3 regions of the Nitratireductor sp. GZWM139 genome follow, and region 2 is predicted to be linked to each of the others. Evidence: riboswitches for the same ligand, from Rfam matches in the RefSeq annotation. Region 2 holds a riboswitch; each other region holds the start of a gene.
What was found. Region 2 has a riboswitch for thiamine pyrophosphate ahead of thiC (phosphomethylpyrimidine synthase ThiC). Riboswitches for the same ligand answer to the same signal wherever they lie in the genome.
Positions count from the first base shown of each region.

Region 1: linked by a shared signal. The riboswitch ahead of NDI72_RS13715 (YkoF family thiamine/hydroxymethylpyrimidine-binding protein) and the one ahead of thiC (phosphomethylpyrimidine synthase ThiC) in region 2 are both predicted to bind thiamine pyrophosphate.
Region 3: linked by a shared signal. The riboswitch ahead of thiB (thiamine ABC transporter substrate binding subunit) and the one ahead of thiC (phosphomethylpyrimidine synthase ThiC) in region 2 are both predicted to bind thiamine pyrophosphate.

Region 1 covers NZ_JAMQML010000010.1:94,528-96,788, forward strand. The annotation lists gene NDI72_RS13710 (DeoR/GlpR family DNA-binding transcription regulator) at 112-873, shown strand; TPP riboswitch at 990-1,102, shown strand; gene NDI72_RS13715 (YkoF family thiamine/hydroxymethylpyrimidine-binding protein) at 1,096-1,704, shown strand; gene NDI72_RS13720 (ABC transporter permease) at 1,709-2,261, shown strand, end outside.
Region 2 covers NZ_JAMQML010000014.1:64,542-66,802, reverse strand. The annotation lists gene argE (acetylornithine deacetylase) at 1-492, shown strand, start outside; TPP riboswitch at 602-726, shown strand; gene thiC (phosphomethylpyrimidine synthase ThiC) at 840-2,261, shown strand, end outside.
Region 3 covers NZ_JAMQML010000004.1:82,528-84,788, reverse strand. The annotation lists gene NDI72_RS06135 (ABC-F family ATP-binding cassette domain-containing protein) at 1-142, opposite strand, end outside; gene NDI72_RS06130 (thiamine diphosphokinase) at 146-793, opposite strand; TPP riboswitch at 887-1,048, shown strand; gene thiB (thiamine ABC transporter substrate binding subunit) at 1,086-2,090, shown strand; gene thiP (thiamine/thiamine pyrophosphate ABC transporter permease) at 2,129-2,261, shown strand, end outside.

The DNA.
Region 1 (2,261 bases), on a different contig from region 2:
TCTGTGTGAAGTCAACAGAAAAATGTTGAAGTTTGACCGATTTGCATCTTCTTGAATTTCAAATCAGTCATGATAGGGCATAAACGGGCATAACCGGTAAGGGCAACGCAGATGAACTATTCCCCCCGCCATGGTCGGATTCTGGATCTTCTGACAGAGCAGGGCACAATGGGCGTCAATGATCTGGCGCAGCATCTGGAGGTGTCGGTGGAAACCGTTCGCCGCGATGTGAAGGCGCTCGCCGGGCGCGGCGCCATCGTGCGCATGCATGGCGCCATCGCCTTGCCGTCCGTGGTCAGCGAAGCGCCGTTCGAGCGGCGCATGCGGGAGAACCGGCAGGCCAAGGAGACCATCGCCGCACTGGCCGCCGCGACGATCCGCGATGGCGAGTCCGTGATGCTCGACACGGGCACCACCACCAGCCTTCTGGCGCGCGCGCTGCTGGACCACCGGCAGTTGACCGTCGTTACCAACTCATCCGACATTGCCCGCACGCTGGCGACCGTCAATGGCAACAAGGTCTACATGGCCGGCGGGGAGTTGCGCAGCGACAGTGGCTCCGCGCTCGGCTTTTCCGCCATCGAGTTCGTCAGCCGTTTCAGCGTTGATCACGCCATCATTTCCGCCGGCGCGGTGAACGCGATGACCGGCATCATGGATTACGATCTGGAGGAGGCGCAGTTCGGCAATGCGGTTCTGGCGCGTGGTCGCCGCCGGGTTGTCGTGACCGATGCTTCCAAGTTCGGCCGGAAGGGGCTGGTGCGCGTCTGCTCCTTTGCCGAAGTCGATTCGCTGATCGTCGACAGTATGCCGCCGGAAGACCTGTCCGAAGCGCTCCGTCAGGCCGATGTGACGGTTACCTGCCCCGCCTGACGGGGGCGTTCAGCCCACCGGCGCACCACGCCTGTGGGAAAGCTGTACATTTGTTCTCCGACCAAACAGTTCCTGCACAATCAACTTGCTTTCCGTCTCGGGATTTGGTTCGTTCCGCGCATCCACAGGGGTGCCGCGTATCGCCGCGGCTGAGATGAGGGTGCAAATCCTCGGGCCCTAGAAGCTGATCTGGGTAATGCCAGCGGAGCAAGGAGGACAATCATGTTCGCAGGTGCGCAGCTTTCCCTTTATCCGATGACCGACAATTTCGTCGACGTCATCATGTCGTCGCTCTCCGCGTTCGATCCTTACCGGGACCGGTTGCGGATCGAGACCGACGATATCTCCACGCTCGTCGTCGGCCCGCCCGAAGTGCTGTTTCCGGCGCTGCGCGATTTCTATGTCGCCGCCGCATCCACCCGCCATCATGTGGTGCTGCGCGCCACGCTATCGCGCGGCTGCCCCGGCGAGCCCGACGATCCGATCTGCAGCACCTCTGCACTCGCCAATCCGTCGGAGCCGCTCGCCGAACGGCAGAAGGCGGCGCTTGCAGCAGTGGCCAATGCCAAGACCACGTCGGAAATCGCACGCGCGCAGTTCTCGCTTTACGTGATGGGCGCCGGCGATCACATGGCGGAGATCATGGGCTGCATCGACTTCCTGAAGTCGAGCGGCGTCTTCGATCGTTCCAAGAATTTCTGCAGCCGTCTCACCGGCGATGCAGGCCCAGTTTTCGCAACGCTCGAACAGGCTTTTTGCCGGTTTGGTCCGCCCGAAGGCCATGTGACGGTCGATTTGACCGTTTCCGCCAACAGCCCCTCCACGGCCTGACCCCATGTCTCAGGGTCGGCCCCGTCCTGCGGGCGGACGGCTGGTGCGCGGCTTGCCTGCCCTGGCAAGCGTTGCCGGTGCAATCCTCCTTTGGGAAATCTATGTGCGGCTGTCGGGCATTTCGCCGCTGGTTCTGCCTGCGCCTTCGCGCGTCATCGAACAGATGGGCGTCAACCGCGCCCTCCTGTGGGAGAACACGCTGCCGACGCTGAGCGCGACGCTGACCGGCTTTGCCTTCTCCGTCAGCATCGCCTTTGCCCTCTCGGTGGCGCTCGATTTCCTGCCGAAGCTGCGGCGGGCGCTGTTCCCGATCTTTGTCGTCAGCCAGACCCTGCCGCTGGTGGCCATCGCGCCGCTGGCCGTCCTGTGGTTCGGTTTCGGTCTCACACCGAAAATCCTGCTCGTGGCGCTCGTCACCTTCTTTCCCATGCTGGTGGCGCTGGTCGATGGCTACGAATCCACCGATCCCGAAATCGAAACGCTGATGCGCTCCATGGGCGCGTCGCGGTGGAAAGTGTTCCGGGCGGCGCGTTTTCCCTCGGCCATGCCCTATTTCT
Region 2 (2,261 bases):
GACCGCGACTTCACGGTGCCGCATTCGACCATGCTGGCGACCATGATTTCCGGCGGCGTCGCCACGAATGTGACGCCGGATCTGTGCAGCTTCACCTTCGAGATTCGCAGCCTGCCGACCCATGATGCGCGGGCCGAACTGGAATCTCTGAAAAAGCGCGCAAACGAAGAAATTTTGCCGAAAATGCAGGCGAAATGGGCCGAAACCGGCATCGAATGGGAAGAAATTTTCGCCTATCCGGCGATGGGCGACAGCACGTCGACCGACGGCTTCGCCTTCTTCCGCGACATCATGCCGGAGTGGTCGGGCAAGGTGTCCTACGGTTCGGAAGGCGGTGTGTTCGAGACCATCGGCGGCATCCCCTCGGTGATCGTCGGCCCCGGCTCGATCCGCCAGGCGCACAAGCCCGACGAGTTCGTTGCCATCGAGCAGCTGGACCTTTGCCTCGATTTCCTGGGCAAAGTCGCCCGGAAGGTCACCGAACCGGCCTGACCTAAGCATTCCGGCCCGGCCGCTCATCGCGGCCGGGCCTCCCCTGACGCAGAGTTCTGCACAACCGCGTCAGCCTGCTTGACAAGCAGCACCGCCTTCGCCCACCCTAAAGCCTCACCTGGGGGGTCCCGCCAAGGGGCTGAGATTCTGCTGGCATGGTTTTCCATGCAGCGCAGTGACCCGATGAACCTGATCCAGTTCATACTGGCGTAGGGATGGTGCATGCTTGGCGGGTCACAGGCTTATCGCGGCCGAAAACCGTTTCCGTACAGGAACGTCACAGCTCTTCCTCCTCTCGGCACGAACTGGGTCTCCATTGCTGAACGAGCAGAGGAGGCTCTGAACCCATGGACGCATTTGCCCCGACCGTAACCACCGGCCCGTTGCCGGCGTCGCGCAAGGTCTACAAACCCGGAACGCTTCACCCCGAGATTCGCGTGCCCATGCGCGAAATCGCCGTGCATCCAAGCGCCGGCGAACCGCCGGTGACCGTCTACGATTCCTCCGGCCCATACTCTGATCCCGACGTGCTGATCGAGATCGACAGGGGCCTGCCGCGCATCCGCGACGCCTGGGTAAAGGCGCGCGGCGACGTGGAAGCCTATGAGGGACGCCACGTCAAACCGGAAGACAATGGTTTTGCCACCGGGGACCGGCTGACGCCGGAATTTCCCATTCGCCATCAGCCGCTGAAAGCGAAGGACGGCAAGGCCGTCACGCAGCTCGCCTATGCGCGCGCCGGCATCATCACGCCGGAGATGGAATTCATCGCCATCCGTGAAAATCTCGGACGCGCGCAGGCCAAGGCCGCGCTTGCCCGCGACGGCGAGAGCTTTGGCGCATCGATCCCCGATTTCGTGACGCCGGAATTCGTGCGTGACGAGGTGGCGCGCGGCCGGGCCGTGATCCCCTCCAACATCAACCACCCGGAAGCCGAGCCGATGATCATCGGCCGCAACTTCCTTGTGAAGATCAACGCCAATATCGGCAATTCCGCTGTCACCTCTTCCATGGCAGAGGAAGTGGAAAAGATGGTGTGGGCGACGCGCTGGGGCGGCGATACGGTGATGGACCTGTCGACCGGCCGCAACATTCACAACATCCGCGAATGGATCATCCGCAATTCGCCCGTGCCGATCGGTACCGTGCCGATCTATCAGGCGCTGGAAAAGGTGAACGGCATTGCCGAAGACCTGAACTGGGAGGTGTTCCGCGACACGCTGATCGAACAGGCCGAACAGGGCGTCGACTATTTCACCATCCATGCGGGTGTGCGCCTGCACTACATTCCGCTGACGGTCGACCGTGTCACGGGCATCGTTTCGCGCGGCGGATCGATCATGGCCAAGTGGTGCCTGCACCATCACAAGGAGAGCTTTCTCTACGAGAACTTTGCGGAAATCTGCGACATCTGCCGCGCCTATGACGTGTCGTTCTCGCTGGGCGACGGCCTGCGGCCCGGCTCCATCGCCGACGCCAATGACGCAGCCCAGTTTGCCGAGCTGGAAACGCTGGGCGAACTGACGAAGATCGCCTGGGAGAAGGACTGTCAGGTTATCATCGAAGGCCCCGGTCATGTGCCCATGCACAAGATCAAGGAAAACATGGACAAGCAGCTCGAGGTCTGTGGCGAGGCCCCGTTCTATACGCTTGGGCCGCTCACCACGGACATTGCGCCGGGCTATGACCACATCACGAGCGGCATCGGCGCGGCGATGATCGGCTGGTATGGCACGGCCATGCTCTGCTACGTCACGCCGAAAGAGCAT
Region 3 (2,261 bases), on a different contig from region 2:
GAAGTGTCGACTTGCCGGAGCCGTTGCGCCCGACCAGCGCAAGCCGCTCGCCGGGGCCGACCATCAGCGATGCGCCATCGAGCAGCGGCGTGCCGCCGAAGGTCAGGCGAATGCCATCAAGCTTTAAAAGAGGCGGCGCCATGGATCAGTGTTCTCCGTCGTTGGAAAGATGGGCGACCAGAAGCGCCCTGCCCTCTTTGAGGGTAACCGCGAGTTCGCCATCGACCACATTGGAAAGGGTCAGCGACGAGCCGAAAGGAACCTCGACCGCATCGAGCGGCCATTTGGCCCCTTCCACGGTGAGGCCGGAAAGGGCCGAAAAGCCGAGGATCGAAAACAGCGTTTTCTGCGGATAGTCGAAGCGATGGCGTTTTCCGGGCAGCAGCGGCACGCCTTCCTGCACGCCGCTTGTCAGCCGCGTCTTAATGCCCTGTTCTGAAAGCTGAAGCGCCTGCGCGAGATGCAGGAACATGTGATCGGGCCGCGCGCCGCCGAAAGCACCCACGAGAACGAGGCTCGTCGCGCCCGCTTCCAGCGCTGCGGCGATGGCGAGTTCCCCGTCCGTCTTGTCCTTGTCGGCGGGAAAGGCGCGGCGCGGCACCCGGGCATAGGCCTCGGCCATGCCGTCCGGCTCGGAATCGAAATCGCCGACCCACAGCTCCGGCATAACGCCCAGAAGCGCTGCGTGACGCATGCCTGAATCAGCCGCGATGATGCGGCTGTCGGCGATTTCGGCATCGAGTGCCGGCGTGCGTGTGAGATCTCCGCCCAGGAGAAGGGTAAACAGGCTCATGGTCGAGGCCCATATCATGCCGGCGGGCAAGCGCCAACGGCGTTCGCGCCATTCCGCCTCTTGCGCCAGCCCCTGCCGCGCCCTATTTTCCCGGTCGCTCTAACGGGGTGCCGGCGGATTGCCGGCTGAGAGGCCCAGTGGTTGAAACGGATGCAGCTTTGCCTTGATCAAAGGAAAGCCGCATCAGTGGAACCCGGCCAACCCGCTGAACCTGATCCGGTTTGCACCGGCGGAGGGATTAGACGCTTTTCGCACAGCGCCTCATTCCCCAACCAAACGAGAGGAGGCGCAGATGCGCGCGACCACACTGCTTTCCACCATGGCGCTTGGCACGCTGGCCATGGCCGGCCATGCGGCGGCCGAAGACAAGCTCACCGTCTACACCTATGAGAGCTTCACCTCCGACTGGGGCCCCGGCCCGGCGGTGGAGAAGGCGTTCGAGGCGGAATGCGGCTGCGACGTGGATTTCGTTTCCGTGGCCGATGGCGTGGCGCTTCTGAACCGCGTGAAGCTCGAAGGCAAATCGACCAAGGCCGACATCGTGCTCGGTCTCGACAACAACCTCGTGCACGAGGCCCGCGAGACCGGCCTGTTTGCGCCGCATGGCGTCGACATGGGCAGGGTGAACGTGCCGGGCGGCTTCGAGGACGACATGTTCGTTCCGTTCGACTACGGCTATTTCGCCTTTGTCTATGACACCGAGGCCATCGAGACCCCGCCGGCAAGCCTGAAGGAGCTGGTGGAGAGCGACAGCAATCTGAAGATCGCCATTCAGGACCCGCGCACCTCCACGCCGGGCCTCGGACTGCTGCTCTGGATGAAGGCCGTCTATGGCGACGACGCAGCGCACGCCTGGGGCAAACTGCAGGACAAGGTGCTGACGGTGACGCCGGGCTGGAGCGAGGCCTATGGCCTGTTCACCAGCGGCGAAGCGCCGATGGTGCTGTCCTACACCACCTCGCCCGCCTATCACCAGATTGCCGAAGATTCCGAGCGCTACAAGGCGGCGGGCTTTGAAGAAGGGCATTATCTTCAGGTGGAAGTGGCAGCACAGACCGTGAAGGGTGCGGAAAACCCGCTGGCGCAGAAATTCCTCGCCTTCATGACCGGTCCCGGCTTTCAGGACGCGATTCCCGAAACCAACTGGATGTTCCCGGCCGGCGAGACATCGGAGCCGCTCAACCCGGTGTTCGACACTCTGGTGAAGCCGGGCGAGACGCTCGAATTCTCATCGAAAGAGGTGGCGGAAAACCGCAAGGCCTGGGTCGATGAGTGGCTCTCGGTGATGAGCCGCTGACCGTTTCGCGCGCGCCCGACATGGAAAGACGCCCCCTGATGGACAGGCGTATCGCAGCGGGACGGCTTGCGCTGGCCGCTGTCGGCCTGCTGATCGGCGGGGCCTTTGCGGGCCTTGCCGTGGAGGCCCTGCAACAGGGTACGGGCGCGTTTGCAGCTTTCGACGCCTATC